2 regions of the Kitasatospora sp. cg17-2 genome follow, and region 1 is predicted to be linked to the other one. Evidence: predicted binding sites of a transcription regulator. Region 1 holds the regulator's gene; the other holds the start of a gene.
The links. Region 1 encodes HspR, which represses chaperone genes until heat shock. Its sites were predicted from a motif close to TTGAGNNNNNNNNNCTCAA; they were not measured.
Positions count from the first base shown of each region.

Region 2: a site for HspR is predicted at 8,369-8,387, ahead of lon (endopeptidase La). Genes of this name have one in related genera too.

Region 1 covers NZ_CM132923.1:5,151,989-5,167,894, forward strand. The annotation lists gene ACW14Y_RS21825 (LuxR C-terminal-related transcriptional regulator) at 1-686, shown strand, start outside; gene ACW14Y_RS21830 (hypothetical protein) at 673-1,134, shown strand; gene ACW14Y_RS21835 (TIR domain-containing protein) at 1,142-1,768, opposite strand; gene ACW14Y_RS21840 (TrmB family transcriptional regulator) at 2,331-3,362, opposite strand; gene ACW14Y_RS21845 (heat shock protein transcriptional repressor HspR) at 3,566-4,093, opposite strand; gene dnaJ (molecular chaperone DnaJ) at 4,101-5,255, opposite strand; gene grpE (nucleotide exchange factor GrpE) at 5,414-6,049, opposite strand; gene dnaK (molecular chaperone DnaK) at 6,046-7,893, opposite strand; gene ACW14Y_RS21865 ((Fe-S)-binding protein) at 8,205-10,427, shown strand; partial or broken gene manB (mannose-1-phosphate guanylyltransferase) at 10,803-11,876, shown strand; gene ACW14Y_RS21875 (YIP1 family protein) at 12,158-13,264, shown strand; gene ACW14Y_RS21880 (alanyl-tRNA editing protein) at 13,415-14,305, shown strand; gene dcd (dCTP deaminase) at 14,415-14,990, opposite strand; gene ACW14Y_RS21890 (hypothetical protein) at 15,073-15,294, opposite strand; tRNA gene ACW14Y_RS21895 (tRNA-Gly) at 15,568-15,641, shown strand.
Region 2 covers NZ_CM132923.1:6,077,687-6,093,592, reverse strand. The annotation lists gene ACW14Y_RS25730 (hypothetical protein) at 1-224, shown strand, start outside; gene ACW14Y_RS25725 (MDR family MFS transporter) at 599-2,152, opposite strand; gene ACW14Y_RS25720 (MarR family winged helix-turn-helix transcriptional regulator) at 2,281-2,754, opposite strand; gene ACW14Y_RS25715 (ABC transporter permease) at 2,866-3,963, shown strand; gene ACW14Y_RS25710 (ROK family transcriptional regulator) at 3,980-5,194, opposite strand; gene ACW14Y_RS25705 (GtrA family protein) at 5,325-5,810, opposite strand; gene lon (endopeptidase La) at 5,908-8,346, opposite strand; gene ACW14Y_RS25695 (rhomboid-like protein) at 8,559-9,374, opposite strand; gene ACW14Y_RS25690 (response regulator transcription factor) at 9,924-10,661, shown strand; gene ACW14Y_RS25685 (sensor histidine kinase) at 10,751-11,881, shown strand; gene ACW14Y_RS25680 (multifunctional oxoglutarate decarboxylase/oxoglutarate dehydrogenase thiamine pyrophosphate-binding subunit/dihydrolipoyllysine-residue succinyltransferase subunit) at 12,233-15,906, shown strand, end outside.

The DNA of each region.
Region 1 (15,906 bases):
CCCTCACCCGCGCCTACGACGCGATGCCCCGCCCGCCCGAGCGCTCCGGCGGCGCGGTCTACATCGAGGGCCACATCCACATCCGGCACCGGATCTCGCAGCTGGTCTCCGACTGCCGCACCGAGGTCCTCACCGCCCAGCCGGGGCCCCGCCCGGCCGACGCGCTCAAGATCGCGATCCAGCAGGACGTCCAGCTGCTCCGGCGCGGGTGTTCGCTGCGCACCATCTACCAGCCGGTCGCGATGTCCGAACCGCCCGCCCTCGCCTACGCCGAGGAGGTCACCCGGCGCGGCTCGCTGATCCGGATCCTGGACGAGCCCATCCAGCGGCTGATGATCTTCGACCGCTCGGTCGCCGTGATCTCCGCCTCGGACGACCACAGCACCGCCGCGTTCATCACCGACCCGGCCGGGATCGCCTTCATCGTCAACGCCTTCGAGCGCGACTGGTGCCGCGCCGACGCCATCGGCCGCTCCGCCGCGCCCGGCCGGGGCGCCGCCCACAGCGCTCCCGAACGCGTCGGCCGCCTCCTCGCCCGGGGCCTCACCCAGCGCGCCGTCGCCACCAGGCTGGGCCTGAGCGAACGCACCGTCGCCGCCCACATCTCCCGCCTGCGCGACCGCTACGGTGCCCAGACCCTCTTCCAGCTCGGCTGGCTGATGCGGGGCGGGCGTGACGACGGCTGACCCCGCCGTCGTCACGGGCTCGGGGGCGCTGAACACCTCCGGCTGCGGCCGCCGGGAGCTCCGCCCGTCCGTGCCGTGCGAGGGCGGCCGGGGCGCGGAGATCGACGCCGGCGACTCCGCCGCGCCGGAACGCCCGGTCGAGCCGGGACCGTCGGTGGTGGACGCCTCCTGCGGCCCGGTCGGTCCGCGGGCGGTCGCCGACCGGATCGGGGCGGGGGACCGTTCGACGGGAGCCCCGCCGACGGCCGAGGGCGTCGACCGGATCGCGCCCCCAGCCGGTTCGGCGGGGAGCGCGGGTCCCGCGCGGCGGGCGGTCGCCTCGCGGCCGGGGCGCAGCGAACGGACCGTCACCGCTCGCACCGCCCGGCCGCGGGAACGCCACGACGCGGGGAAGCCGTTCCGGCTCGGCCGGCGGACGCCGGAATCCCGGACGGGGACCGGTGCCTGACCCGCGATCAGCCGGCGGCCGCGCCGGTGGGCCAGTAGCCGGTCGGGCCGACGGCCGGGGGCTGCTGCCGGGGGACGGTGAACTGCTCGCCGGGGGCGGTCCAGAAGCCCTCGCGCAGGGAGAGCGCCATGCCGGCCCAGTCGAGGGCGGTCTCCACGGTGTGGTGGAGCGCCTCCTGGGACCAGGTGTCGTCGAAGACCAGCGGCAGGACGGGGGCGACCTGCTCGATGGTGGCGATCAGCGGGTTGTGGGTGATGGCCTCGTCCACCAGCAGGACGATCGGCTTGCGCAGGGCGGACGCCCAGCCCAGCTCCAGGCTGACGCCGGCGGAGAGCGGTGCGCCCACGTAGGCGAAGACCAGGTCCGCGGACTGCAGCGCGCGGAAGTCCGACGGCACCCGCGGCTCGGGGGCGCGCCCGGCGACGGTCCAGGCGTCACTGTGGTGGGCGCTGTAGACGGCGGCACCACTGCGGAGAAGGGTGGTGCGGAGGGTCGTCAGCCGCGTCCGGCTGGCGAGAGTCACCACGCTGTCCGCCGGCCCGGTCAACCGCATCAGCGGCGCGGCCAGGAAGACTCGTGCACGCCGACCCTCGTGGGCCTGGCTGTCATGGTGACGCAGGTAGGGCTCAGTCATGTCGACTCCGGGGAGTGGCTGATCGGGTTCACCAGGTCCGGCAGGGTTGGGTCAGGGGTTCCGATCGGCGTGGCTGCGGTCTCCGCTCGAGGGGCGGGGCCGAATGGTGAATTGAAGGTACATCGGCAAGTGTGGTGAGCTTGCCGGGACCATCGGGAGCGAACTGATCGTCCATCGTGCGGGGCGGCCGAGTCCACTGCTTCGAGGTGGCATCTGACTGCCTGGCATGGAGATGACGCACTTCTGCGCAGGGGGCATGTGGCGCGCGCGTTCGAGCTGGGGCATTATGTGGTCGATTGCTCAGCTGTTCCCATTGCTCGATACCTTGCGACTACTCAGGAAGGCGTGATCGCATGCTTCGCCTGCGCCGGCACGTTCGCATTGTGGCGGCTTCGATCGCTGCCGTTGTAGCAGTATTGACCGCGAGCAGCCAGATTGTCTCGGCAGCTTCCGGCCAGCGGCCCGCGTCGCACAGCCCCGCGTCCTCGGAGCTGCGGACGCTGGCACTGACGGACAGCGACAGCAACTGGACCTGAGCCGGTCCGTCGGGGGGCTCGCCGGGTCAGTCGGTGACCTGGTCCAGCCCGTCCGGCCGGCTCTCGGGGTGACCGTGCTGAGGGGTTCGGGCCAGCACGTATCCGAGCTGGAACAGTGAATCGACCTTGTAGTCCTCCCGCATGTCCGCTATGTGACGTGCGAGGGTGCGTTCGCTGATGCCGAGACTCCTGGCTATGACGCGGTGGCTGGTGCCCTTCAGCAGCAGATCGATGATCGTCTGCCGCAGGCGTGAGATGACTTCCTGGGGTACCGCTCGGGCGCCGTCGAATTCGAGTGCGCGGTTCCAGTTGCGCTCGAAGATGTCGGAGACCAGATAGCTGATGATCGCCCTGTCGTGAATGAACGCGGCCACATTCAGGTCGTCGGCGACGGGAATGATGGCGGTCCGCCGGTCGACGACGATGAGTCGCGTATAGGGCTCGTCCAGCGTGCGGACTTCCCCGCCCCCGTCCGTGATCGCCAGGACGTAGTCCCTGGTGGCCGGGTGGTAGCGGGTGCTCGGGTGGTAGATCGTCCGGAACGAGGCGCCTCTCTGGAGGAGGGCCAGGTCCCGGTCCCGGCTGCTGGCGAGGGCCTCCGGGGGGCGGGGACCGCCCGGCTGCGCGGCCAGGAACTCCTCGGTACAGCTGGTGGTCAACTGGCCCAGCCGTTGGTTGATCAGCACTTTTCCGCGCACGTACTCGATGCTGCCGCCGGTCTGCTTCGGCGTGTGGAAAGCCTCGGTCAGGTCCTTCAGGTCGATCGGCAGTGCCTCGGCCCGGGAGAGCAGGTCGAGGGCCCGGCGCTGCCAGGAGGCGATGAGCCCGGACGAAAGCTGCTGGGGGTCCACGGCGACGAGGACGTGGGGATCGTCCGTGTCCGGCACCACCAGGCCGATGTCGAGAAGCTCCTGAAGGTACTCGGCGTCGGCGGCCTCCCGGTTTTCGGGCATCAGGCGACCGTGGGTGTGCAGGATGTCGAGATACAGCTTGCGCGCATTATCCGAAAGGACGCCGAGACCGCCTGAAGTGAGTCCGGGATCGGCCGGGTCGCTCATCTGCGGCTCCCTGGTGTCGGATAGGGCTGTGTGAAGCCGGGGCTCCGACTTCGACGGGGATCTTGGACAGAGCCTTCGAGGGCCGGCATCGGTGTTTCTCGATCTGCTGTTGCCTGCACCGAGCACTCTCTCACCAAACGCCGCGCCGCCGGCACCCCCCGGCCAGGGGGAAACCGGCGGCGACGGTGCCGCGGCGCGGGAGGTCAGCGCTTGGGGCGCCAGACCACCAGGGCGCTGGAGTGCGGGGTGGGCGGCTGGTAGGGGACCAGGTCGCGGCGGTAGGAGGCGTGGATGGTGGCCTCGCGCTGCTGGAGCGCGGTGGCCGCGCCCTCCAGGGAGTCGGCCAGTTCGGCGATGCGGGACTGGAGGGCGGTGACCTGGTTCTCCAGCTCGATGATCCGCTTGATGCCGGCCAGGTTGATGCCCTCGTCCTGGGAGAGCCGCTGGACCTCGCGCAACTGCTGGATGTCGCGCGCGGAGTAGCGTCGGCCCCGGCCGGCGGTGCGGTCGGGGCAGACCAGTCCGAGCCGGTCGTACTGGCGGAGGGTCTGCGGGTGCAGACCGGAGAGCTCGGCGGCCACCGAGATCACGTAGACCGGGGTCTCCTCGGTGAGCACGTAGTGGGGCTGCGGGGCGCTGCGGCGCGTGGTGCGACGGGCGCCGCCGCCGGGAAGGCCACCACCGGGAAGGCCGTCACCGAGGCCGGGTCCGATGGGTTCGTCGGGGATCATCTGGTCGTCACGCTCCCTTCGCCGCTCTGAACAGGGCGGCTCGTGGGTCGTCGGAGGCGGTCGCCTCGCGGTACTGCTCCAGTGCGGTCAGCGCGTCGCCGGTGACGGTCTGGGGCACCACGACCTCCACGGTGACCAGCAGGTCGCCGCGGGTGCCGTCCTTGCGGGTGGCGCCCTTGCCGCGGGCCCGCAGGGTCAGGCCGTTGGCGCTGCCCGGGGGCAGCTTGAGCTTCACCGACGGGCCGTTCAGGGTCGGCACCTCGATGGTGCCGCCGAGGGCGGCCTCGGGGAAGGTGACCGGCACGGTCACGGTCAGGTTGTCGCCCTTGCGTCCGAAGACGGGGTGCGGGTCGACGTGCACGGTGACGTAGAGGTCGCCGGGCTGGCCGCCGCGCTCGCCCTGGGCGCCCTTGCCCTTGAGCCGGATCCGCTGGGCGTCCTGGACACCGGCCGGGATCCGGACCTGCATGGTGCGGGCGGAGCTGGCCCGGCCGCTGCCGTGGCAGTCGGTGCACGGGTCGTCGACGATCATGCCGCGGCCGCGGCAGTCCCGGCAGGGCTCGGAGAGCGCGAACGCGCCCTGGCCCCGGCTCACGGTGCCGGAACCGACGCAGGTCGGGCAGACCCGCGGGGTGGTGCCGGACTTGGCGCCGGTGCCGTTGCAGAGACGGCAGGGGGCCTGGCTGGTCATCCGCAGCGGGACGGTCGCACCGTCGACGGCCTCCTCGAAGGAGAGCGTCACCTCGGTTTCGACGTCGGAGCCGCGCCGCGGCTGGGCCTGCCGGCCGCCCCGGTTGAAGAGGCCGCCGAAGACGTCGCCGATCCCGCCGCTGCCGCCGCCGCCCTGGCTGCCGTTGAACAGGTCGCCGAAGTCGAAGCTGTAGCTGCCGGTGCCACCGGGGCCGCCGGAGCGGAAGCCGCCGTTGGCGAAGAGGGTGCGGGCCTCGTCGTACTCCTTGCGGCGCTTCTCGTCGGAGAGGACGTCGTAGGCCTCGGAGATGTCCTTGAACCGCTCCTCGGCCTTGGTGTCGCCCTTGTTGGCGTCGGGGTGGAACTCGCGCGCCAGCTTGCGGTAGGTCTTCTTGATCTCTGTGGCGCTGGCGTCCTTCGGCACGCCGAGGACCTTGTAGTAGTCCTTCTCCACGTAGTCCTTGCCGCTCATGGCCGACGCCACCTCCCGAGGTCCATCGTCACAGTGCTGTCAACGGTCGGAACCCGGCCAGTGGTGCCGGGGACCCTCGACAGCGCGCTGCGGAGCCGTCCGCCGTACTGGCCGGCGTACGACTCCGCAGCGCAAAGGTTGTCAGCTGTCACCGGTGGTCAGCTGTCCGAGCCACCGTCGGCCTGGTCCTTCTTCTCCCCGCCCTTGGCGGTGTCGGCGTCCGGGCCGGGCGCGGTCTGGGTGCCCGGCTGGGGCTCCGCGACCGCGACCATCGCCGGGCGGATGATCCGCTCGCCGATCCGGTAGCCGGGCTGGAGGATCTGGACGCAGGTGTCCTCGGTGACCTCCGAGGAGTAGCTGTGCATCAGCGCCTCGTGCATGGTCGGGTCGAAGGGCTCGCCCTCCTTGCCGAACTGCTGCAGGCCCAGCTTGGCGACGACCGTCTCCAGCGACTCGGCGACGGACTTGAAGCCGCCCGTCACCTCGCCGTGGTCACGGGCCCGGCCGATGTCGTCCAGGACCGGGATCAGCGACTCCAGGATGTTGGAGACGGCGATCTCGCGGACCGTCAGCCGGTCGCGCTCGACCCGCTTGCGGTAGTTCTGGTACTCGGCCTGGAGGCGCTGGAGATCGGCGGTGCGCTCGGCCAGCTGCTTGGCCGTGGCGTCCCCCGAGGCGAGGCCCGCCTCGGTGCCCTCGGCACCGGCGGAGGCGGCCTCCTCGGCGGCCTTGATCACGGCCTCCTCGGCGGCGGAGTCGTCGCCGGGCTCGGCACCCTGCGGCTTCTCCGTCATGCCGCACCGCCCTTGGGCTTCTCGTCGTCCACGATCTCGGCGTCGACGACGTCGTCGTCCTTGGCACCGGCGTCACCGGCGTCGCCGGCCGCGCCCGCCGCACCGGCGGCGTCGGCGTTGGCGTAGAGCGCCTGGCCGAGCTTCTGGGCGGTGGTGGAGACCTTCTCCGAGGCCTCGCGGATCGCCGCGATGTCGTCGCCCTTCAGGGCCTCCTTGAGCTCGCCGATGGCGGTCTCGACCTCGGTCTTGACGTCGGCCGGGAGCTTGTCGGAGTTGTCGGCGATGAACTTCTCGGTGGAGTACACGAGCTGCTCGGCCTGGTTGCGGGTCTCCACGGCCTCGCGGCGCTTGTGGTCCTCCTCCGCGTACTGCTCGGCCTCGCGCATCATGCGCTCGATGTCGTCCTTCGGCAGCGCGGAGCCACCGGTGACGGTCATCTTCTGCTCCTTGCCGGTGCCGAGGTCCTTCGCGCCGACGTGCATGATGCCGTTGGCGTCGATGTCGAAGGTGACCTCGATCTGGGGCAGGCCGCGGGGGGCCGGCGGCAGGCCGGTCAGCTCGAACATGCCGAGCTTCTTGTTGTACGCCGCGATCTCGCGCTCGCCCTGGTAGACCTGGATCTGCACGGACGGCTGGTTGTCCTCGGCCGTGGTGAAGATCTCGGAGCGCTTGGTCGGGATCGTGGTGTTGCGCTCGATCAGCTTGGTCATGATGCCGCCCTTGGTCTCGATGCCGAGGGACAGCGGGGTGACGTCGAGCAGCAGGACGTCCTTGACCTCGCCCTTGAGGACACCGGCCTGGAGCGAGGCGCCGATGGCGACGACCTCGTCCGGGTTGACGCCCTTGTTGGCGTCCTTGCCGCCGGTCAGCTCGCGGACGAGCTCGGCGACGGCCGGCATCCGGGTCGAGCCGCCGACGAGGACGACGTGGTCGATCTCGGAGAGGGCGATGCCCGCGTCCTTGATGACGTTGTGGAACGGGACCTTGCAGCGCTCCAGCAGGTCCGAGGTGAGCTGCTGGAACTGGGCCCGGGTGAGCTTCTCGTCCAGGTGCAGCGGGCCCTCGGCGGAGGCCGTGATGTAGGGCAGGTTGATCGAGGTCTCGGAGGACGAGGACAGCTCGATCTTGGCCTTCTCGGAGGCCTCGCGCAGACGCTGCAGCGCCATCTTGTCCTTGGACAGGTCGACGCCGTGGCCGGCCTGGAAGACCTTGACCAGGTGGTCGACGACCTTCTGGTCCCAGTCGTCGCCACCGAGGTGGTTGTCACCGTTGGTGGCCTTCACCTCGACGACCCCGTCGCCGATCTCCAGCAGCGAGACGTCGAAGGTGCCGCCGCCGAGGTCGAAGACCAGAATGGTCTGGTCGTCCTTGTCCAGGCCGTAGGCCAGGGCGGCCGCGGTCGGCTCGTTGACGATGCGCAGGACGTTGAGGCCCGCGATCTCACCGGCCTCCTTGGTCGCCTGGCGCTCGGAGTCGGAGAAGTACGCCGGGACGGTGATGACGGCGTCGGTGACCGTCTCGCCCAGGTAGGACTCGGCGTCGCGCTTCAGCTTCTGCAGGATGAAGGCGCTGATCTGCTGCGGGTTGAAGTCCTTGCCGTCCAGCCCGATCTTCCAGCTGGTGCCCATGTGGCGCTTGACCGAGCGAATGGTGCGGTCCACGTTGGTGACCGCCTGGCGCTTGGCCACCTCGCCGACGAGCACCTCGCCGTTCTTGGCGAAGGCGACGACGGACGGCGTGGTCCGCGCGCCCTCGGCGTTCGTGATGACGGTGGGCTCGCCACCCTCCAGAACGCTGACGACCGAGTTCGTCGTGCCGAGGTCGATGCCGACCGCGCGTGCCATCGTAAATACCTCCACGGAAGAGTTGAGCTTTACAGGCTCAAGGATGCATGACGGGCCGGGACGCGTCAACAGCTATGAGTCCGGAGCGCTCAACTTTGGTGAGCCGCGGACGGCTGCGGCGGCCGCCGGGACACGGCCGGGGTGCCCCCGGGCGTGCGTTCACGTGACTGCCGCCATACCTTGAGCATCTTCAGGAGAAGTGGTGCCCGGCGGTAATGTCCGGGCCGTCGGCCCAGGAAGTTACCGACGAGTACACTGCCCCGGAGACACCGCACACCCGTAACAAGCAAGCCGCAGGAGACGGAGAGCCGATGCAGCTAGCAGCGATCGTCATCTCGCTGGTCACGTTCGTGGTCGGCACCGCGCTCGCCGCTCGTGCGGCGCTGTACATCTACCGGGTGGTGCGGACCGGCCAGCCGGACGCCGCCCGGTTCGGGCAGCCCGCCCAGCGGGCGAAGACCGTGGCGGTCGAGTTCGTCGGCCACACCCGGATGAACCGCTGGGGGATCGTCGGCGTCGCCCACTGGTTCGTCGCGGTCGGCTTCTTCACCCTGGGCCTGACCCTGCTCACCGCGTTCTTCCAGCTGTTCGACGCCGAGTTCGTGCTGCCGGTGCTCGGCGGCTGGCTGCCGTACGAGCTCTTCACCGAGCTGGTCGGCACCTTCACCACGCTGGGCATCGCCGCCCTGATCGTGATCCGCCTGCTGAGCCTGCCCGGCCGGGCGGGCCGCAAGTCCCGCTTCGCCGGCTCGATCGCCTGGCAGGCCTTCTACGTCGAGTACACGATCCTCGGCATCGGCCTGTGCATCATGATCCTGCGCGGCCTGGAGGGCGCGCTGGAGGGCGTCGGCTCCTACGAGGCCAAGTACCTGATCTCCTACCCGCTGGTGGCGGCCTTCCGCGGCCTGTCCCACGGGACCCTGGAGAACCTGGTCTACGTCTTCGCGATGCTGAAGATCTGCACCTCCTTCGCCTGGGCGATCACCATCGGCATCAACCCCTCGATGGGCGTCGCCTGGCACCGCTTCCTGGCCTTCTTCAACATCTACTTCAAGCGCGCGGAGGACGGCTCCACCGCGCTCGGCGAACTGCGCCCGATGACCAGCGGCGGCGCGCCGATCGACTTCGAGGACCCGGCCGACGACGCCGTCTTCGGCGTCTCCCAGGTCGAGCACTTCTCCTGGAAGGGCATCCTCGACTTCTCCACCTGCACCGAGTGCGGCCGCTGCCAGTCGCAGTGCCCGGCCTGGAACACCGGCAAGCCGCTCTCGCCGAAGCTGCTGATCATGAGCCTGCGCGAGCACGCCTTCGCCAAGGCCCCCTACCTCCTGGCCGGCGGCGGCAAGGACGCGGAGGGCGAGGAGAAGGCCACCGCCGAGCAGCTGGCGGACGTCCCGGCGGCCGCCCTGGCCGAGGCCGAGCGCCCGCTGATCGGCACCGCCGAGGAGAACGGCGTCATCGACCCGGACGTGCTGTGGTCCTGCACCACCTGCGGCGCCTGCGTCGAGCAGTGCCCGGTCGACATCGAGCACATCGACCACATCGTCGACATGCGCCGCTACCAGGTCATGATCGAGTCCTCGTTCCCCACCGAGGCCGGCACCATGCTCAAGAACCTGGAGAACAAGGGCAACCCCTGGGGCATGGCCACCAAGGCCCGTCTCGACTGGGTGAAGGAGCTCAAGAAGGAGACCGGCATCGAGGTGCCGGTGATCGGCGAGGACATCGACCCCGCCGAGGTCGAGTACCTGTACTGGGTGGGCTGCGCCGGCGCCCTGGAGGACCGCGCGAAGAAGACCACCAAGGCCTTCGCCGAACTGCTGCACACCGCGGGCGTGCAGTTCGCGATCCTCGGCAAGGAGGAGTCCTGCACCGGTGACTCCGCCCGCCGCCTGGGCAACGAGTTCCTCTTCCAGATGCTCGGCGCGCAGAACGTCGAGACCCTGAACGCCGCGCTGGAGGACGCCCCGGTCAAGCGGATCGTGGCGACCTGCCCGCACTGCTTCAACACCATCGCCAACGAGTACCCGCAGCTGGGCGGCCACTTCGAGGTCATCCACCACACCCAGCTGCTGCAGCACCTCATCGACGAGGGCAAGCTCGTGCCGGTCAACCCGGTCGAGGGCCTGATCACGTACCACGACCCCTGCTACCTGGGCCGGCACAACAAGGTCTACAGCCCGCCGCGCGAGATCATGGACAAGGTCCCCGGTCTGCGCCAGCAGGAGATGCACCGCCACAAGGAGCGCGGCTTCTGCTGCGGCGCCGGCGGCGCGCGGATGTGGATGGAGGAGCGCATCGGCAAGCGGATCAACACCGAGCGCGTGGACGAGGCGCTGTCCCTCAACCCCGACATCGTCTCCACCGCCTGCCCGTTCTGCCTGGTCATGCTCTCCGACTCGGTGAACGGCAAGAAGAACGAGGGCGCGGCCAAGGAGCACCTGAAGGTCGTCGACGTCGCCCAGCTGTTGCTCGACTCGGTCAAGGCGGTCCCGCCGGCCGAGGCGGAGGAGCCGCAGACGGTCGACGCCTGAGCGGCGTCCCGCCCGACGGGGCCGTGAACCGGCCCGGTTGTTCGACAGTTCTGCAACAACCGCCCGGCCCGGGGGGTGCCACCGGCATCCGCCCGGGCCGGGTGTTTTCCGGCATCCGCCCGGGGTTTTTCCGGTGACGGCCCCGGGCTTTCCCGGTGACCGCCCCGGGTCTTCGCGGCCGGCGCCCGGTCCCGTCCCGGGCGCCGGGGGCAGGACCACCGCGCGGCGCTCCTGTCAGAAGGAAATACAGTAGGCGCCGGACCGGCCGTGAGCCGGTCGATCCGTTCCGGCCCCCGGAACGGCGTACACCACACCGACGGAGGTATCGGCCCGCCGGGCCGGGCCGCACAGAGCACAAGGGGAACAGCGCAGACCATGACCGAGGCGATCATGCTGGTCGGTGGTAAGGGCACGCGACTGCGTCCGCTGACCACCCACACCCCCAAGCCCATGCTGCCGGTGGCAGGCGTCCCGTTCATCGCGCACCAGCTGGCGCGCGCGGCGGCGGCCGGGGTCACCCGCGTGGTGCTCGCCACCTCCTACCTGGCCGAGGTCTTCGAGGACCACTTCCAGGACGGCACCCCCTACGGCATCGAGCTGGTCTACCTGACCGAGCGCGAGCCGCTCGGCACCGGCGGCGCCATCCGCAACGCGGCCACCGGGCTCACCTGCGGCCCCGACGAACCGGTCCTGGTCTTCAACGGCGACATCCTCTCCGGCGTCGACATCGCCGCCCTGCGCGACGGCCACGTGGCCGCCGGGGCCGACGTCACCCTGCACCTCACCCGGGTCGAGGACCCGCGCGCCTTCGGCCTCGTCCCGACCGACGAGCACGGCCGGGTGCTGGAGTTCCTGGAGAAGCCGGAGACGCCGGAGCAGATCGTCACCGACCAGATCAACGCCGGCTGCTACGTCTTCACCCGCTCCGTCATCGACCGCATCCCGACCGGCCGCGAGGTCTCCGTCGAGCGCGAGACCTTCCCCGAGCTGCTGGCCACCGGCGCGCTGCTGCGCGGCGTCGTCGACACCTCGTACTGGCTCGACCTCGGCACCCCGGCCGCCTTCGTCCGGGGCTCGGCCGACCTCGTGCTCGGCAAGGTCGACTCGCCCGCCGTCCCCGGCCCGACCGGCGACGCCCTGCTGCTGCCCGGCTCGACCGTCCGGCACGGCGCGGTGCTCAGCGGCGGCACCGTGGTCGCCGAGGGCGCGGTGGTCGAGGCCGGCGCGATCGTCGAGGGCAGCGTGATCCTGCCCGGTGCCGTCATCGGTGCCGACACCCTGGTCAAGGACTCGATCGTGGGCGCCTTCGCGACCGTCGGCGACCGCACCGCGCTGGACGGCGCGGTGATCGGTGACGGCGCGATCGTGGAGTCCGACAACGAGCTGCCGAACGGCATCCGGATCGCCTGCGGCACCCTGCTGCCGGTCGGCGCGGTCCGTACCTCGGCCGGCCCGGGCGGGTGCCCGGCCGGTACCAGCGCCGCGGCCTCGGTGCACGGGCCGAAGGTGGCCGTGGGGCAGTAGCGCGCCGCCGTGACCCCTGCGGCGGTGGGGCCGTGACCCCCGCGGCGGTGGGGCCGTGACTCCGTTGCGGTGGCCGTGACTTCGCGGCGGTGGCCGTGACTTCGCGGCGGTGGCCGTGGTCCCGCGGCAGTAACAGGCTCGCTGCAAACCGGACCCGGTCCGGTGCCCGGCCACCGGGGTGCCCGCCGGGCGGGTACCTTCGGAACGTGGCTGGCAATCGATACGACAGCGGTCAGGGCGCCGACCCCCGTGGCGGATGGTCGGCGCCCCCGCAGCAGCAGGCGGCGCCCGGGGGGTACGGGCAGACGGACGGACCGGAGTACTTCACCGGTCCGCAGCAGGGCCCCGGCGGCCCGTCCGCCCCGCAGGGCCCGACGGACCCGTACGGTCCCGGCCCCCGCTCCCCGTACGCCTCGCAGCAGGACCCGTACGGCGGGCAGCGGGGGCCGTACCCGGGGCAGCAGCCCTACCCGGGGCCGGGGCAGCCGGGGCAGCCCTACCCGGGGCAGCCGGGACAGCCGGGGCAGCCGGGGCAGCCGGGGCGGCCCTACGGCGGGCCTCAGCGGGACCCGTACGCGGCCGACCAGCCCGGTCACACCCGGGCCTTCCCGGTCGGCGCCGACCCGTACGCGGGCGAGCCGTCCTCCTACGCCCCGGAGCAGCCGCCGTACTCCGACGGCTACGGGCAGCAGGGTGAGGCCCAGGGGTACGGCGACGACAACGTCGCCGTCTACCGGGCCGGCGGCCAGTCCGCGCCGCAGGCCACCGGGCCCAGGCCGAGTTGGCGCGAACTGCTGACCGGGCTCTTCCGCACCCCCACCGCGATCTTCGACCGCACCCGCGACCACCAGGTCTGGCTGCCCGCCGTCACGGTCTCCCTGCTCTACGGCGCCCTCGCCGTGCTCGGCCTCGGCATGACCCGCGACGACGTGGTCAACTCGACCTTCACGGTGGCGCTCACCGCGCTGCTGGCGGCGGCGATCGGCTTCACCCTGGCCGGCGGCATGCTCGGCGCGGTCACCTACGCGCTGGCCCGGCAGTTCGGCGGCGACGGCCCGTGGCAGTCCACGGTCGGCCTGGCCGTGCTGATCGGCTGGGTCACGGACGCGCCCCGGCTGGTGCTGGCGCTGGTGCTGCCGGCCGACAACCTGCTGGTCCAGGTGGTCGGCTGGGCGACCTGGCTGCTCTGCGCGTTCCTGCTGACCAGCATGGTCCGCCGGGTGCACGACCTGCCCTGGGGCAAGGCGGCCGGTGCGGCGGCGCTGCAGCTGCTGGCGCTGCTGGTGCTGATCAAGCTGCCGACCCTCGGCTGACCCCGTCCCCCTCCCGGGCGCGCCCCCGGACCTCGGGGACAATGGAGCACGGGCCTCGCCTCGCGGGGCCCGTTGCCGTTGCCCGGGCCGTCCCGCTCGGGCCGCGCTGTTCGTCCTGTCCAGTACACCCTCACCCGCACGGAGCCAGGCATGACCCTCCCCACCACGCACGTCAGCTTCCCGGCCGGGGCGGTGACCGGCGAGTCGACGGTGCTCGCGGTGCACCCGCTGGACGGCGGCCGGTACGCCGTGGTCACCGGGGCGACGCCGTTCCACCCGCTCGACCACACCTGGCCCGACCAGCCCGCCGACCTCGGCACGCTCACCGTGGACGGCGTCGAGCTGGCCGTCGTCGACTGCCTCACCGGCGCGGTCGGCCCGGACGGCGGTCAGGTGCTCGTGGGGGCCGACATCCCGGTCCGGCGCGGCGACGAGGAGTGGTCCTGGCTGGTCCTGCACGTGCTCGCGGCCGACCCGGGCGACATCGTCGGCCGGACCGCCGCCCTCGCCGTCGACGCGGGCCGCCGCGGGGCGCTCAGCGCCTCCCACAGCGGCTGCCACCTGCTCGCCCTCGCCCTCAACGAGGCGCTCGCACCGCGCTGGCGCAAGGACCCGGGCCGCACCGACGCCTTCGGCCACCCGGACTTCGACAGCCTCGCCATGGCGAGCTCGGTGATGGACACCGAGGCCAGCACCGACACCTACCGGCTCGGCAAGTCGCTCCGCAAGAAGGGCTTCACCGCCGAGGCCACCGAGGAGTTCCCGGCCCTCGCCGACGCCCTCCCCGAGCTGACCGAGGCCGTCAACCGCCGGCTGGCCGGCTGGGTCGCCGCCGACGCCGCGGTGCGCATCGACGTCCCCGGCCCGGAGCTGACCGCCCGCCGCGAGTGGAACTGCGAGCTGCCCGAGGGCGCGGCGCGGATCTTCTGCGGCGGCACCCATCTGCACCACCTGGGCGAGCTGGCCGAGCTCCGCACCGAACTGCGGCTCTCCGAGGACGGCAGCGAGCTGGTCGCCGTCACCCGCCCGAAGCGGGCCTGACACGGCGGCGGGCGGCCACCCCGTCCAGGGTGGCCGCCCGCGCCGTTCGTCGTTACCGCTTCGTCGTTACCGCTTCGCCGTGGCCGTTTCGCCGCTACCGCTTCGCCGCTCAGACCTCGGAGCGGTGGAAGTTCAGGTAGGAACGGGACGGCGTCGGGCCGCGCTGCCCCTGGTAGCGCGAGCCGTACCGCTCCGAGCCGTACGGGTGCTCCGAGGGCGAGGAGAGCCGGAACAGGCAGAGCTGCCCGATCTTCATCCCCGGGTAGAGCTTGATCGGCAGGGTCGCGACGTTCGACAGCTCCAGCGTGACGTGCCCGCTGAAGCCGGGGTCGATGAAGCCCGCCGTGGAGTGCGTCAGCAGACCGAGCCGGCCCAGGCTGGACTTGCCCTCCAGCCGCGAGGCGACGTCGTCGGGCAGCGTGATGACCTCGAAGGTCGACGCCAGCACGAACTCGCCCGGGTGCAGGATGAACGCGTCGTCGCCCTCCGGCTCGACCAGCCGGGTCAGGTCCGGCTGCTCCTCGGAGGGGTCGATGTGCGGGTAGCGGTGGTTCTCGAAGACCCTGAAGAAGCGGTCCAGTCGTACGTCGATGCTCGACGGCTGGACCATCGCGGGGTCGAACGGGTCGATCACCACGCGGCCCTTGTCGATCTCGGCCCGGATGTCCTTGTCAGAGAGCAGCACGCTTCGAGGTTACGTGCACGACGCGGCCCCGGACGAATCGCCCGGGGCCGCAACCGTCACATCTCTCCCACGACCGCCCTTGTCAGGCGAGGAACTCCGCGGCCTCCAGCCGCAGCGCCCGGGCCAGTTGCGGCTCGGACAGCTCCCGTACGTCGGCCAGCACCGAACTCCTCAGCCGCCCGCACTGCGGGCACCGGATCAGCCGACCCGGTCCCAGCCGGCCGGCGCCGAGATTCTGCATCGGGAACGTGGTGGTGCTGAACAGGTGCCCCTCGGCACAACGAACGACGGCGCGCTGCTCCATCGATCCCCTTCCCATCCTTACCCCGGTACTCACCCGTACTCGTCGCCCCGAACGGCGGAGCCCCGGGACCAGCGTCACATTAGGGGAAGTTCCGGACATTCCACACCAAGGCTCGCCGCCCGCACCCACCGCCGGGGCAGTCTCACGCGGCCCACACAGTACGCCTCCACCCCGACCCCGCGCGGCTCCGCCACGACCTCCGGCCACCTGTGCAACGACCGTCACGGATGGGGTACAGTGAGGACAGATCGAGCGTCTCTGACGACTCGTCAGGCGGGCGTAGTTTAATGGTAGAACATGAGCTTCCCAAGCTTATAGCGCGAGTTCGATTCTCGTCGCCCGCTCCAGTAGTAAAGGCCCAGCTCAGGGACATGATCCCCGAGCGGGGCCTTTTGCGTTTCTGGGCTCCCGTGCCCCCTGTGTGCCTCTACGGCCGGTCGGGCGGTGTCGTGCCCCGACCGAGAGCATCGTTGATCGCGGCGCCCATGCCGGCCGCAATCTTTTTTGTCCCGCTCGCTGGTCGCGTGCTGGTGGATCAGCGCGGCCCGGACGGAGGTGTGCCCTATGCGAGCCAGTGTTGCCGAGGAATTAGGTTGCGTGGCGCACGTCAAC
Region 2 (15,906 bases), 930 kb from region 1:
CCGCAGGTGTCAGCTTCGGCATCACCGTCGCCGTCGTCGCCGTCTTCGCGCTCGGCATCCTGGCCCTGTCCCGCCGCGAGGCCTCGCTCACCGCGCAGCGCGAGGCGGCCGGACCGGGCGCCCCGGCGAACGGCGGCAAGCTGGCCCTGGCCGGCGCCTACACCTGCTTCGCCGTCTGCGGCGCGGCCGTCCTCTACGGGCTGTCGCTGATCGCGGGCAAGTAGCCCCGCGGCGCAGGAGCCACGCAGCACCGAACGGCCGGAGGGCCGGGAGTGGACCACCACTCCCGGCCCTCCGGCCGTTCTCCGTACCTGCCCCGGCCGGACCCGACAGCCGCCGGACGGCCCTGCCCCTCCGCTCCCGTTCCCGGCCCGGCCCGAACGTCCGCCCGCCCGCCCGCCCGCATGCATGCCGACCCGCGCAGGCCCCGGACCCGCACGCCGGGGGGCCGTTCCCGCACCCGTCCCGGGCGCCCGCCCGGGCGCCGCGCACGACCCGGGCGCCGCACGACCGCACGGGGCTTCCAACGCCGAACGCCAGCCCGGCAAGCGGGCGGGCGTCCGGCCGGACCAGTCCCGAGCGGACCAGCCCGGGCGCATCAGTCCTGAGCGGTCCGCAGCACCGTCTCCCGGATGAACAGCACCGTCACGAAGGCCAGCAGCGCGAACGGCGCCGCGACCAGGAACACCACCCCGACCCCGTGCCCGAAGGCGTCGGTGACCAGCGGCACCAGCGGCGCGGGCAGCTTGTGCAGGTCGGGGATGCCCCCACCGAGCGCGCCGCCGGAGGCCGGCACGTGCGCGGCGGCCAGGTTCTCGGCGAGGTAGTGGCCGACCCGGTTGTTCATCAGCGCGCCGAGCGCGGAGACGCCCATCGCGCCGCCCATGGTGCGGAAGAAGGTGACCACCGAGCTGGCCGCGCCGAGCTCGGCGCGCGGCACGGTGTTCTGCACCGCGAGGACGAGGTTCTGCATGGTGAGACCGAGGCCGACACCGGTGATCGCCATGTAGACCGAGAGCAGGCCGTAGGCCGTGTCGGCCCGGGCGGTGCCGAGCAGGGCGAAGCCGACGGCGAGCAGCAGGGTGCCGGCGACCAGGTAGGCCTTCCACTTGCCGTACTTGGTGATCAGCCGGCCGGCCACGGTGGACGAGACGGCCAGTCCGAGGATCATCGGCAGGGTCATCAGGCCGGCCACCGTCGGGGACTTGTCCCGGGCGAGCTGGAAGTACTGGCTGAGGAACGTGGTGGCGCCGTACATCCCGATCCCGACCAGGACGCTGGCCAGCGCGGACAGGGTGACCGTCCGGTGCCGGAACAGGTGCGGCGGGATGATCGGCTCGGCGGCGCGGCGCTCGACCACGACGGCGAGGGCGCCGAGCAGCAGTCCGCCGCCGACCATGGCCGCGGTCTGCCAGGACAGCCAGGCGTAGTTCTTGCCGGCCAGGGTGATCCAGATCATCAGCAGGCTGACCGCGCCGGTGATCACCAGCGCGCCGAGGTAGTCGATCCGCACCTTGCGCCGGACCACCGGCAGCTTCAGGGTCCGCTGCAGCACCAGGATGGCGGCCAGCGCGAACGGGATCCCGACGTAGAAGCACCAGCGCCAGCCGAGCCAGGAGGTGTCCACGATGACGCCGCCGATCAGCGGGCCGCCGATGGTGGCGAGGGCGAAGACGGCGCCGAAGTAGCCGCTGTACCGGCCGCGCTCGCGCGGCGGGACCATCGCGGCCAGGCAGATCTGGGCGAGCGCGGTGACGCCGCCGGCGCCGATGCCCTGGAGGGCGCGGCAGGCGATCAGCTGGCCGGTGTTCTGGGAGAAGCCGGCCAGCGCGGAGGAGGCGATGTAGATGACCAGCGCGATCTGCAGCAGCAGCTTCTTGCTGGCGAGGTCGGAGAGCTTGCCCCAGATCGGCGTGGAGGCGGTGAGGGTGAGCAGGGTCGCGGTGATCACCCAGGTGTAGGCGGACTGTCCGCCGTGCAGGTCGGTGAGGATCCGGGGGAGCGCGTTGGAGACGACGGTCGACGAGAGCACGGCGACGAAGAGGCCGAGCAGCAGGCCGGAGAGCGCCTCCATCACCTGCCGGTGCGTCATCGGTTGGTCGGTGGCGGCGGCGGCTCCGGTCGAGGCAGTCGGGGTGGCGGTGGCGGTCATCAAGGTCCTTCGGGATAGTTGCCTGACGCAACCATAGGACTAGATGGTTGACTTGGGCAACATTCTTCAAGAACAAGTAAAGCCCGGACCGACCCACGGCCCGGGCTCCCGAAGGACCGCTCCGGCACTCAGGAGCTCGGCACGGCCGCCTCGCCCACCACATCGTTGAAGCGGTGCAGCAACTCGGCGAAGCGGACCACGTCCTCCTCCGACCAGCCGGCCATCAGCTCCCGCACCCGGTCCATCCGCGCGTCCCGGGCCGCCAGGAACCGCCGCCGGCCGTCCTCGGTGAGCGACACCAGCGCCGAACGCCGGTCCAGCGGGTCCGCCTCCCGGGCCAGCAGGCCCAGCTCCTCCAGCGCCCGGATCTGCCGGCTGATGGTCGCCTTGCCGACCGCGAAGTGCACGCCGACATCGGTCACCCGCACCGGACCGGCCTGCTCGACATGGCCCAGCAGGCTGTACGCCATGCCCTCCAGCTGCGGATGCACCCGCCGGGACAGCTCCGCCACCCGGGCCCGGCCGCGCCGGAACAGCACCCCGACCTCGCGCTCCACGGCCAGCAGGGGCTGCTCGTCGCGCTCCTCGTTCGGCACCTTCACCGCGCCAGTATCCCGCAGCCGCCCCGGGCCGCTGCGGCGCGGGAGAAACACAGAGGAAACTAGTTCATGCTATTAAGTATCCGGTTTCCCCCGATACACAAGGAGATGTGCATGACCTCCGCCCCCGGGCAACAGGCAGGCCAGGAACCGACGCAGGAACCCGCGCGGGCATCGGCGCCGGAGCCGCGGAAGGGCTTCGTCGCCGAGCTGAAGGGCGCGGTCACCCCGCGCGCCGCGATGCTGGTCATCGGCGTGCTGCTGCTCCAGCTCGGCTTCGTCACCTCGTACGTGGGCGCCCTGCACCACCCCGTCCCGCACGAGCTGTCGATCGCGGTGGTCGCCCCGCCGCAGGTCGCCCCGAAGTTCGTCCAGGGCCTGGAGTCGGTCCCGGACCAGGCCGTCAAGGCCGTCACCGCGCCGGACGCGGAGACCGCCACCGAGCAGATCAAGGACCAGAAGGTCTACGCCGCGCTGGTGGTGAACCCGGCCTCCACCGAGGACGTGCTGCTGGTCGCCAACGCGCGCGGCCCGTCCGCCGCCCGGGCCGCCGAGAGCATCGTCACCGGCCTGGAGAAGACCCAGGGCCGCACCGTGAAGGTCGAGGACGTGGTGCCGCTCGCCAAGGGCGACGCCAACGGCCTCTCCTCCTTCTACCTGGTGATCGGCTGGTGCGTCGGCGGCTACCTGGTCGCCTCCATCCTCGGCGTCAGCGCCGGGGCGAAGCCCGCCAACACCAACCGGGCGCTGATCCGCCTCGGCACGCTGGCGGTCTACTCGGTCGCGGCCGGCATCGGCGGCGCGATCATCGTCCAGTCGGTGCTGGACGCGCTGCCCGGGCCGTTCTGGTCGTTGTCCGCCGTCGGCGCGCTGGTGGTCTTCGCGGTGGGCGCGTTCACCATGGCCCTGCAGTGCCTGTTCGACATCATCGGCATCGGCGTCGCGGTGCTGCTCTTCGTGGTGCTCGGCAACCCCAGCGCGGGCGGCGTCTTCCCGCCGCCGCTGATGCCGCCGTTCTGGCGGGCGATCGGGGCCTGGTTCCCGAACGGCGCGGGCACCGACGCGACCCGCTCCATCGCCTACTTCGACGGCACCGCGCTGACCCGGCCGCTGCTCGTGCTGCTCGCCTGGGCCCTGGCCGGGATCGCGGTGACCTTCGCCGCCGTGCTGCGCCGGCCTTCGCACCGCAGCCGCGAGCTGGTCGAGGGCTGACCACAGCTCCTGGCCCTCAGGCCTCCAGTCGGCCCGGATCGGCGAGCACCGACCGCACCACACCCGCCGCGGCTCCCAGCAGGGGGCCGCGGCGGCCCAGCCGGGAGACCGTCAGCCGCTCGTCCGCCCAGGGCCGGACGGTCACCCGGGCGGCCAGCTCGCCCCGCATCGCGGGCAGCAGCCAGGGCGCCAGCTGCGCGTAGCCGCCGCCCAGCACCACCTCCGCCGGGTCCAGCAGGTTGACCGCGCCCGCCGAGGCGATCCCCAGCGCGGCGCCGGCCCCGGCGAGCGCCCGCCGCACCTCCTCGTCCCCGGCCTCGGCCCGCTCGGCGAGCAGCGCCACCCAGTCGCCCCGGAGGCCCTCCAGCCCGGCCGCGCGCAGCACCGCCGCCTCCCCCGCGTACTGCTCCAGGCAGCCGTGCGCCCCGCAGGCGCAGCGCGGACCGTCCGGCCGCACCGGGACGTGCCCGAGCTCGCCCGCGAAGCCGCGCGCACCGCGCAGCAGCCGGCCCTCGACGACGATCGCCGAGCCGATCCCGGCCTCGGCGGAGACGTGCAGGAAGTCGGCCGGTCCCCCGCCGAGCCAGCGTTCGGCGAGCCCGCCGAGGTTGGCCTCGTTGTCTGCCCGCAGCGGCAGCTCGGCCAGCTCCCCGGCACCGGCGGCGCGCAGCGCGAGCCGCAGCTCGGCGGCGAGCGGCACCTCCTCCCAGCCCAGGTTGGCGGCCCGCTGGAGCAGGGCGCCGTCGATCCCGACCAGCCCGGGCACGGCCAGGGCCAGCCCGGCCGGACGCGGTCCGGCCTCGGCGGCGGCCCGGCGGACCAGTTCGGCGAGGTCGGCCATCACGGCGGCGGGGCGCCGGCCCCGGTTGCGGATCTCCTGGCGCTGCCAGGAGCGGACCTCGCCGCGCAGGTCGACCACGCAGGCGCCCAGGTGCTCCACCCCGATCTCGGCGCCGAGGCCGCCGGGGCCGTCCGGGTTGAGCCCGAGCGCGGTGCCGGGGCGGCCGACCTTGCCGCTGGGCGCGGCCGGGCCCTCCTCGACCACCAGTCCGGCCCCGATCAGCTCCTCGGCGAGCGAGGAGACCGCGGCCCTGGTCAGTCCGGTCCCGGCGGCCACCTCGGCGCGCGAGCGCGGGGCGCGGGCGATCACACCGAGCACCAGCGCCAGGTTGGCCCGGCGCATCCCCTGCTGGCTCGCGGGCCCGGTCGGGGCGCCGTCCGTCTCACGCATCATCCTCACCCGCTCCGGCCGCGGCTCCCGGCCCTGACGAACCGAGGAGCCCTTCCGAGCCTAGGCCGAGCCGCCCCAGGGTGCCCCGGCCCGCCCCGGGGCGCCCCGGCCCGGCCCGGCCCGCCCGGGCTCAGGTCTGCTCCACCCGGGTGAAGACCCAGCGCTGCATGGCCCAGAAGCGGAACAGCATCGCCACGAAGGTGCCCAGCACCATCCCGCTCAGGAAGTCCGCCAGCTCCTGGGTGAACGGGCTGACCCAGGGCTCGCGCAGGTTCAGCAGGTAGCGCGAGGCGATCAGCGGCAGGTCGTTCACCGCCACGGCGACGGCGCTCACCAGGACGAACAGCAGCGGTTCGCGCCGGCGCCAGGAGGAGCGGAAGGACCACCGCCGGTTGAGCAGGTAGGAGAGGACGGTGCCGACCACGGTCGCCACGGTCAGCGCCAGCACCGGCATGTGCGGCATGACGGTCAGCCGCAGCGCGTAGTTGATCAGCACCGTCAGGGCGAAGCAGCCGCTGCCGACCAGCAGGAACTTCACCAGCCGCCGGTGCCGGACCAGGGCCGGTCGCACCCGGCCCGGTACCCGGGCCAGGGCGCGCTGGGTGAGGGACGGCATCTTCGCAGTCTGGCACGGCGCACGGAGCCCGTCCCGTCCGGCGAACCGGGCGGGACGGGCTCCGGGCGGGGCCTGCCGGGCCGGACCCGGCCCGGGGTCAGGCGACCGCGGCCAGCACCTCGGCCGGCTCCAGGGCCAGCCGCAGCACCTCCCGGACGTCGGCCACCGGGTGCACGGTGAGCCGCTCCAGCACCTCGGCCGGGACGTCGTCCAGATCGGCCTCGTTGCGCCGGGGGATGATCACCGTGGTGACCCCGGCCCGGTCGGCGGCGAGCAGCTTCTGCTTCACCCCGCCGATCGGCAGCACCCGCCCGGTCAGCGACACCTCACCGGTCATCGCCACATCGGCGCGCACCTTGCGCCCGGAGAGCAGCGAGGCCAGCGCGGTGGTCATGGTGATGCCGGCGCTCGGACCGTCCTTGGGGACGGCGCCGGCCGGGATGTGCAGGTGCACTCCCCGGTCCCGCAGCGAGGTGACCGGCAGCTCCAGCTCGGCCCCGCGCGAGCGCAGGTAGGAGAGCGCGATGTGCGCGGACTCCTTCATGACGTCGCCCAGCTGGCCGGTCAGGGTCAGCCCGGTGCCGCCGGTCTCGGCGTCGGCGAGCGAGGCCTCGATGAAGAGGACGTCGCCGCCGGCCCCGGTGACCGCCAGGCCGGTGGCCACCCCGGGCACCGCGGTGCGGCGCTCGGCGGGCTCCTGGGCCGCCTCCGGCACGTGGTGCGGCCGGCCGATCAGGGCGCGCAGCTGCTCCGCGCCGATCGCGGCGGGCAGCTCGCGCTCCCCCAGCTCGGTCTGCGCGGCGACCTTGCGCAGCACCCGGGCGATCGCCCGTTCGAGGTTCCGGACGCCGGCCTCGCGGGTGTACTCGCCCGCCAGCTTCCGCAGCGCCGGCTCGTCGACCGCGACCTCCTCGTCCTTGAGCCCGGCCCGCTCCAGCTGGCGCGGGAGCAGGTGGTCGCGGGCGATGACGACCTTCTCGTCCTCGGTGTAGCCGTCCAGGCGGACCAGCTCCATCCGGTCGAGCAGCGGCTCGGGGATGGACTCCAGCACATTGGCGGTGGCGAGGAAGACCACGTCGGAGAGGTCCAGCTCGACCTCCAGGTAGTGGTCCCGGAAGGTGTGGTTCTGCGCCGGGTCGAGCACCTCCAGCAGGGCGGCGGCCGGGTCGCCCCGGTAGTCGGAGCCGACCTTGTCGATCTCGTCGAGCAGGACGACCGGGTTCATCGAGCCGGCTTCCTTGAGCGCCCGGACCAGCCGGCCGGGCAGTGCGCCGACGTAGGTGCGCCGGTGGCCGCGGATCTCGGCCTCGTCCCGGACGCCGCCGAGCGAGACCCGGACGAAGGTGCGGCCCATGGCGCGGGCCACCGACTCGCCGAGCGAGGTCTTGCCGACGCCGGGCGGGCCGACCAGCGCGAGCACCGCGCCGCCCGCCCGCCGTCCGCCGCCCTTCGGGGCGACGGCCTCGTCCGGGGCGTCGGGCTGCCCCAGGAGCGCCTGCTCGGCCCGGCGCTTGCGGACGGCCAGGTACTCGACGATGCGGTCCTTGACGTCGGCCAGGCCGGCGTGGTCGGCGTCCAGCACCGCGCGGGCGCCGGCGATGTCGTAGCTGTCCTCGGTCCGCTCGTTCCAGGGCAGCTCCAGCACGGTGTCCAGCCAGGTGCGGATCCAGGAGCCCTCGGGCGACTGGTCGCTGGCCCGCTCCAGCTTGTCGACCTCCTTGAGGGCGGCCTCGCGGACCTTCTCCGGGAGGTCGGCGGCCTCGACCCGGGTGCGGTAGTCGTCCTCCTCGTCGGCCGGGTCGCCGTTCAGCTCGGCCAGCTCCTTGCGGACGGCCTCCAGCTGGCGGCGGAGCAGGAACTCCTTCTGCTGCTTGGCGACGCCCTCCTCGACGTCCTTGCGGATGGTGTCGTTGACCTCCTCCTCGGCGAGGTGGTCGCGGAGCAGGCCGAGCGCGTACTCCAGTCGCGCGACCTGGTCGGCCTCCAGCAGCACCTTGAGCTTCTGCTCGGCGGTGGCGAAGGGCGCGTAGCCGATGTTGTCGGCGAGCTCGCCGACGCCCTCGATCGCGGCCACCCGGTCGACGATCTGCCAGGCACCGCGCCGCCGCAGCCACTGGGTGGAGAGCGACTTGTACTCCTTGACCAGCTCGGCGGCCCGGCCGGCCACCGGGGTGCCGACGGAGGACTCGCGGAACGGCGTGGTCTCCACCCAGAGCGCGGCGCCGGGCCCGGTGGTGCCGACGCCGATCCGCACCCGGCGCACCGCGCGGACCAGTGCCGCCGGGTCGCCGTCCGCCAGCCGGCCGACCTGCTCGACGGTGGCGAGGGTGCCGGCCGCCGCGTAGGAGCCGTCCACCCTCGGGACCAGCAGCACCTGGGGCTTCCCGGCACCGCCGGTGGCCGCGGCGCGCGCGGCCTCGACGGCGGCGCGGACCTCGGCGTCCTTCAGGTCCAGCGGGACGACCATGCCCGGCAGGACGACCTCGTCGTCGAGCGGCAGCACGGGCAGGGTGAGCGGTGTGGACGTCGATGCCATGATCTCTCCCCAGTCAGTGAACTTGAGTCGACCTGACTAAGGCTTGGCGGCCCCCGGATGTTCCCCACCACCTGTTCGCCGTGAGCGAACGGAACGGGGTCGGCGCGGGCCGGCGCGGGGCCGTCAAAAAGGCCCGGTATGCGGACCGGGAAGCGGTCCCGGCGGACGGACCCCGGCCGCGCGGGCCCGGAGGCGGCCCCACCCGCACGGCCTCAGGAGCGGCCCGGCCACGCGGACCCGGGAGCGGCCCGGCGGACCGCGGACGCGGACGCGGAGGCCGGCCGGGACGACAGCTCGGCGGGCACCCCGAGCGGGGCACGGCGGGGGGCCCGGCGCGGCCGGTGGCCGTCCCAGCGGCGCAGCCACCGCCAGAGCGCCACCCCGGCCAGCAGCGCCGCCGGATGGCCGATCCCGGTGACGAGGTCCCGCTCGGTGGCGATCTGGTCCGCGATCAGCGCCACCGCCAGCGCGAGCACGGCCACGCGCCCCGCCGGCCGGAGCAGCCCGGCCAGTGCGCCGAGGCTGGCGAGCACGCCGTAGCTGACACCGATGTCGAGGTGGTCCATGGCGGCCGGCTCCATCCGCCCGGTCTCCACCGCGGCGACGACCACACCCTGGGAGAGCAGGGTGGCGGCGACGTGCCCGGCCGCGAAGACCACGGCCGCCCGGCCGGGGCCGACCCGGCGCTCCAGCGGCGCGACGGTGAAGGCGAAGGCCCAGAGATAGGGCATCCAGACCGGTCCGGCCACCCAGAAGCCGCTGAACAGCAGCGCGCGCAGCGGGTGCTGCAGAAGATTGTGCCCGTCCGAACTGGAGGCCTCCTGGAGCCGGAGCACGAGCTCCGGGTCGGCCAGTCCGGCGAAAGTCGTGGTGGCGCCGACCACGGCGAGGTAGCCGAGGGCGAAGGGATTGCGGCGCAGGGTCGGCACCCGGGCCAGGACCCAGTCGACCGCCCCGGTCCGCAGACCGGCCCGGAGCATCCCGTACGGCGGCCCGCCGTACCCGGCGGGCACCTGTCGATCCGTCATGCCGCCTCCGCTCCAACGCCCGCAGCCGTCACCCGCGCGTGTCCAACGTACCGGCGCGTTCCGGAAATCCCACCCCCACGAATTTGTCGTGGTCACGGTACGTCCGACAGCTGGGAGTCCGCTGGGAGAACGCCGTGAGGATCCGGGGTCCGAACGGGCCCGCATTGGTCCAGACCTTCCACCCCTTTCGGGGCCCCTTTCCGCCCTGACCGGCGGCTTGGTGTCAACTCATGTGCATACGTACCGTTACAGAGTGAAAAAACGCCGGGTAAGGTATCGGCCCGTGCCCACTTCCCGGTGGGCCGGAAAGCCGGTCCGAGCGACCGGTCCGTGGGCCGGAAATGTCCGGTCCACCTGCCGGGAATCACCTGCGGTCCGTACGCTGCGAGGTGTACGGGAGACGGAGAGCGGCCCACGCCCTCGCCGTCACCCCCGCACGCGACGGGACGGCGGACCCGGCACAGTCCACGACGGAACAAGACTACGAAGCGGAGCCTTCGCCATCCCCACAGGTGGCCGGCCCGCAGCCCTGGGGGCGGTGGCGTGACCGTGACAGAAATTCAGCAGGACAACCAGAACACCGGCGGCACGGTGAGCAGCCAGCGCAGAGTGCTGGTGGTGGAGGACGAACCCACGATCGCCGAGTCGATCGCGGCCCGGTTGGGCGCGGAGGGCTTCAAGGTGGCGGTGGCCCACGACGGCCCCGGCGCCGTCGACGGCTTCCACACCTGGCAGCCGGACCTCGTCGTCCTCGACATCATGCTGCCCGGCTTCGACGGCCTGGAAGTGTGCCGCCGGATCCAGGCCCAACGCCCGGTGCCGGTCCTGATGCTCACCGCGCGGGACGACGAGACGGACCTGCTGGTCGGCCTCGGCGTCGGTGCCGACGACTACATGACCAAGCCCTTCTCCATGCGCGAACTGGCCGCCCGGGTCAATGTGCTGCTGCGCCGCGTCGAGCGCGCCCAGCAGGCCGCCCGGACGCCCGCGCTGGGCAGCCTGCGCTTCGGCGAGCTGGAGATCGACCATGTGCAGCGCCGGGTCCGGCTGGCCTCGGGCGACGTCCACCTGACGCCGACCGAGTTCGACCTGCTCGCCTGCCTGGCCGCCCAGCCGCGCGCCGTGCTCACCCGTGAGCAGTTGCTGGCCGAGGTCTGGGACTGGACGGACGCGTCCGGCACCCGCACCGTCGACAGCCACGTCAAGGCACTGCGCCGCAAGATCGGCGCCAGCTGGATCCGCACCGTGCACGGTGTCGGGTACGCGCTGGAGGCACCGCTCTCGTAGCGGCACCACCCTCGGACACCGGGCCGCCGGGGGGCCCGTTGTCCCGAACCGCCGTGCGGCGGACCCACGCGGGGGACCACAGGGGACCAATGACCTTTCCACAGCAACGCAACGGGGACATCGACGGCAGTCGGCCGCCCACCCTGGCCGCCCGCGCCGCGAAACGGGTCTGGGCCGACATCCGGCCGCTCGACCCGGTCCGCTCCATCAAGGGCAAACTCGCCCTCCTGGTGATCGTCTCGGTCTTCCTGGCCACCGGCATGGTGGTCGTGGCGATCCGGTCCGAGACCCAGATCCGGATCATCATGATCTTCTCGATGATCGCCTCGCTGCTCTTCATGCAGTTCCTCGCGCACGGGCTGACCGCCCCGCTGCGCGACATGACCGCCGCCGCCCGCGCGATGGCCTCCGGCGACTACAGCCGCCGGGTCGAGGTGAACTCGCGCGACGAGATCGGCGAGCTCGCCGCGACCTTCAACCAGATGGCGTCCGACCTGGAGGCCTCCGACCGGCACCGGCGCGAGCTGGTCGCCAACGTCTCGCACGAGCTGCGCACGCCGATCGCCGCGCTGCGGGCCGTGCTGGAGAACGTGGTCGACGGCGTCGTCCAGCCCAACCCGGCGACCCTGGGTGCCGCGCTGGAACAGACCGAGCGGCTCGGCCGGCTGGTCACCCACCTGCTCGACCTCTCCAAGATCGACGGCGGCGTGGTCGACCTGGACGCGCGCCCGTTCGAGGTGCGCGAGTTCCTGGACGGCGTGCTGCGCGGGGTCACCGTGGACGGCGCCACGGCCGGCGGGGCCTTCTCCCGGCGCGGCGACGTCCGGCTCGCCCTGGAGGTCAGCCCGGCCGGGCTGACCGGCGTCGCCGACACCGAACGGCTGCACCAGGTGGTGGCCAACCTGGTCGACAACGCCTGCAAGCACTCCCCGCCCGGCGGCACCGTGACGGTGCGGGCCAGGCCCGACGAGGGCCCGGGGGCGCTGCTGCTGGAGGTCGAGGACGAGGGTCCCGGCATCCCGGCGGCGGACCGGGCCAGGGTCTTCGAGCGGTTCGGCCGCAGCGGCACCGCGACCGCGGCCGGGCCCGGCGCCGACGGCGGGACCGGCCTGGGCCTGGCCATCGCCCGCTGGGCGGTGGACCTGCACGGCGGGCGGATCGAGGTCGCCGAGGCGGCGAGCGGCTGCCGGATCGAGGTCCGGCTGCCCGGACCGCGCTGACCGCGCTCCGCGTCGTGGGTCCGGCCCCGGACCCACGACGCGGACGAACCAGCGGCCCGGGACACGGACGGACCGGCGGCACGGGACGGATGTCACAGATCCGACACAGTGCACAAAGAGGACCGACGCCCATCTTTGTCCGTTTTTGTCACACTTTGGATGGCGATCGGAAGCAGTCGGTTCCCCGCCGTTGTGGCTTTCTAACGCACATTTCCAGCCAAACCGCAGGTCAGGACTGTGATCTGGGCGACGCCTGCCCCCCGGGGACTGCGCGATCACTGATCGGAGGCGTAGCCTTAATCCCCGCTGTCCAAACATCCCAAAAGGAAGCGGAAGAGGGCGGTTGCCGCCGTGTCGCCACAGTCCCCTGAACACCCCAACAGCTCGGCTAGCTCCACTGGCTTCGGCCCCAATGAGTGGCTCGTCGACGAGATCTACCAGCAGTACCTCCAGGACCCGAACTCGGTCGACCGAGCCTGGTGGGACTTTTTCGCCGACTACAAGCCCGGTACCGAGGTGACCCCAGTGACCCAGGCCGCGACCCAGGTCGGCGTGACGCCGACCCCCGCCGCCGCCCCCGCGCCCGCCGCCGCTCCGGCCGTCCAGGCCCCCGCCGCCCCGGCCGCCCCCGCGCCGGTGCAGCAGGCCCCGACGGCTCCCGCGGCCCCCGTGGCGCCCGCGCCGCTCGCCGCCGCCCCGGCAGCGCCCCCGGCGCCCAAGGCCGCCGCCCCGGCGCCCGCGCCGGCCCCCGCGAGCGCGGGCCCCGAGCTGGTGCAGCTCCGCGGGCCGGCCAAGGCCGTCGCCACCAACATGGACGCCTCGCTGGAGGTGCCGACCGCCACCTCGGTCCGCGCCGTCCCGGCCAAGCTGCTGATCGACAACCGCATTGTCATCAACAACCACCTGCAGCGCGCCCGCGGTGGCAAGGTCTCCTTCACCCACCTGATCGGTTACGCCCTGGTCCAGGCCGTCAAGGCCTCCCCGGGCATGAACCACAGCTACAAGGTGGAGGACGGCAAGTCCTACCTGGTCAAGCCCGAGCACGTGAACCTCGGCCTGGCCATCGACCTGGTCAAGCCGAACGGCGACCGCCAGCTCGTCGTCGCGGCCATCAAGAAGGCCGAGACCCTCGACTTCTTCGGCTTCTGGCAGGCCTACGAGGACATCGTCCGCCGGGCCCGCGCCAACAAGCTGACCATGGACGACTTCACCGGCGTCACGGTCTCGCTGACCAACCCCGGCGGCATCGGCACCGTGCACTCCGTGCCGCGCCTGATGCAGAACCAGGGCACCATCGTCGGTGTCGGCGCCATGGAGTACCCGGCCGAGTTCCAGGGCTCCGCCCCGGAGACCCTGGCCCGCCTCGGCGTCTCCAAGATCATGACGCTGACCTCGACCTACGACCACCGCGTCATCCAGGGCGCGGCGTCGGGCGAGTTCCTGCGCACGATCCACCAGCTGCTGCTGGGGCAGAACGGCTTCTACGACGAGATCTTCGAGTCCCTCCGGATCCCGTACGAGCCGGTCCGCTGGGCCACCGACGTCGCCACCACGCACGACGACGAGGTCAACAAGACCGCCCGCGTCATCGAGCTGATCCACTCCTACCGGGTCCGCGGCCACCTCATGGCCGACACCGACCCGCTGGAGTACAAGCAGCGCAAGCACCCCGACCTGGACGTCACCACCCACGGCCTCACCCTGTGGGACCTGGAGCGCGAGTTCGCGGTCGGCGGCTTCGGCGGCCAGCGGATGATGAAGCTCCGCGACATCCTCGGCCTGCTGCGCAACACGTACTGCCGCACGGTCGGCATCGAGTACATGCACATCCAGGACCCGAAGCAGCGCAAGTGGCTGCAGGAGCGCCTGGAGAAGCCGTACACCAAGCCGGAGCGCGAGGAGCAGCTGCGCATACTGCGCCGGCTGAACTCGGCCGAGGCCTTCGAGACCTTCCTGCAGACCAAGTACGTCGGGCAGAAGCGTTTCTCGCTGGAGGGCGGCGAGTCCCTCATCCCGCTGCTGGACGCCACCATCGACTCGGCGGCCGAGCACCGCCTGGACGAGGCCGTCATCGGCATGGCCCACCGCGGCCGCCTCAACGTGCTGGCCAACATCGTCGGCAAGCCGTACGGCAAGATCTTCGGCGAGTTCGAGGGCAACCTCGACCCGAAGTCGATGCACGGCTCCGGCGACGTGAAGTACCACCTCGGCTCCGAGGGCACCTTCACCGGCCTGGACGGCGAGACCATCAAGGTCTCGCTGGCCGCGAACCCCTCCCACCTGGAGGCCGTGGACCCGGTCGTCGAGGGCATCGCCCGCGCCAAGCAGGACATCCTGGACCAGGGCGGCACCACCTTCCCGGTGCTGCCGATCCAGATCCACGGCGACGCGGCCTTCGCCGGCCAGGGCGTCGTCGCGGAGACCCTGAACATGTCGCAGCTGCGCGGCTACCGCACCGGCGGCACCGTGCACGTCGTGGTGAACAACCAGGTCGGCTTCACCGCCGCCCCGGCCTCCAGCCGCTCCTCGATGTACTGCACCGACGTGGCCCGCATGATCGAGGCCCCGATCTTCCACGTGAACGGCGACGACCCGGAGGCCGTGGTCCGCGTCGCGCGGCTCGCCTTCGAGTTCCGCCAGGAGTTCCACAAGGATGTCGTGATCGACCTCATCTGCTACCGCCGCCGCGGTCACAACGAGGCCGACAACCCGTCGTTCACCCAGCCGCTGATGTACGACCTGATCGACAAGAAGCGCTCGGTGCGCAAGCTGTACACCGAGGGCCTGATCGGTCGCGGCGACATCACCATGGAAGAGGCGGAGCAGGCGCTCCAGGACTTCCAGGGCCAGCTGGAGAAGGTGTTCGCCGAGGTCCGCGACGCCGCCCAGGCCCCGGCCGCCGCCACCAGCGGCAAGCCGGTCGCCGACTTCCCGGTCACCATCCGGACCGGCATCTCCGAGGAGATGGTCAAGCGGATCGCCGCCTCGCAGGTCAACCTGCCGGACTGGCTGACCGTCCACCCGCGACTGCTGCCGCAGCTGCAGCGCCGCGCCGGCTCGGTCGAGGACAACACCATCGACTGGGCGATGGGCGAGACCCTCGCCATCGGCTCGCTGCTCATGGAGGGCCACCCGGTCCGCCTGGCCGGCCAGGACAGCCGCCGCGGCACCTTCGGCCAGCGGCACGCCGTCCTGATCGACCGGGCCACCGGCGAGGACTACACCCCGCTGCAGTACCTCACCGAGGACCAGGCCCGCTACACCGTGTACGACAGCCTGCTGTCCGAGTACGCGGCGATGGGCTTCGAGTACGGCTACTCGCTGACCCGCCCGAACGCGCTGGTCATGTGGGAGGCGCAGTTCGGCGACTTCGTCAACGGCGCGCAGACCGTGGTGGACGAGTACATCGCCTCCGCCGAGCAGAAGTGGGGCCAGCACTCGGGCGTCACCCTGCTGCTGCCGCACGGCTACGAGGGCCAGGGCCCGGACCACTCGTCCGCCCGCCCGGAGCGCTTCCTCCAGCTGTGCGCGCAGAACAACATGACGGTCGCCATGCCGACGCTGCCGTCGAACTACTTCCACCTGCTGCGCTGGCAGGCGCACAACCCGCACCACAAGCCGCTCGTCGTCTTCACCCCGAAGTCGATGCTGCGTCTGAAGGCCGCGGCGAGTGCCACGGAGGAGTTCCTGTCCGGCTCGTTCCGCCCGGTCATCGGCGACACCACCGTCGACCCGGCGAACGTCCGCAAGGTCGTCATCACGGCCGGCAAGTTCTACTACGACGTGGAGGCGGCCCGCACCGAGCGCGGCGTCACCGACACGGCGATCGTCCGGGTCGAGCGGCTCTACCCGCTGCCGGTGGCCGAGCTCCAGGAGGAGCTGGCCAAGTACGGCAACGACGTCCAGTTCGTCTGGGCGCAGGAGGAACCGGCCAACCAGGGTGCCTGGCCGTTCATCGCGATGAACCTGGTCGACCACCTGCAGGTCGTCATCGGCCGCAGCGCCGACGGCCCGCGGCTGCGCCG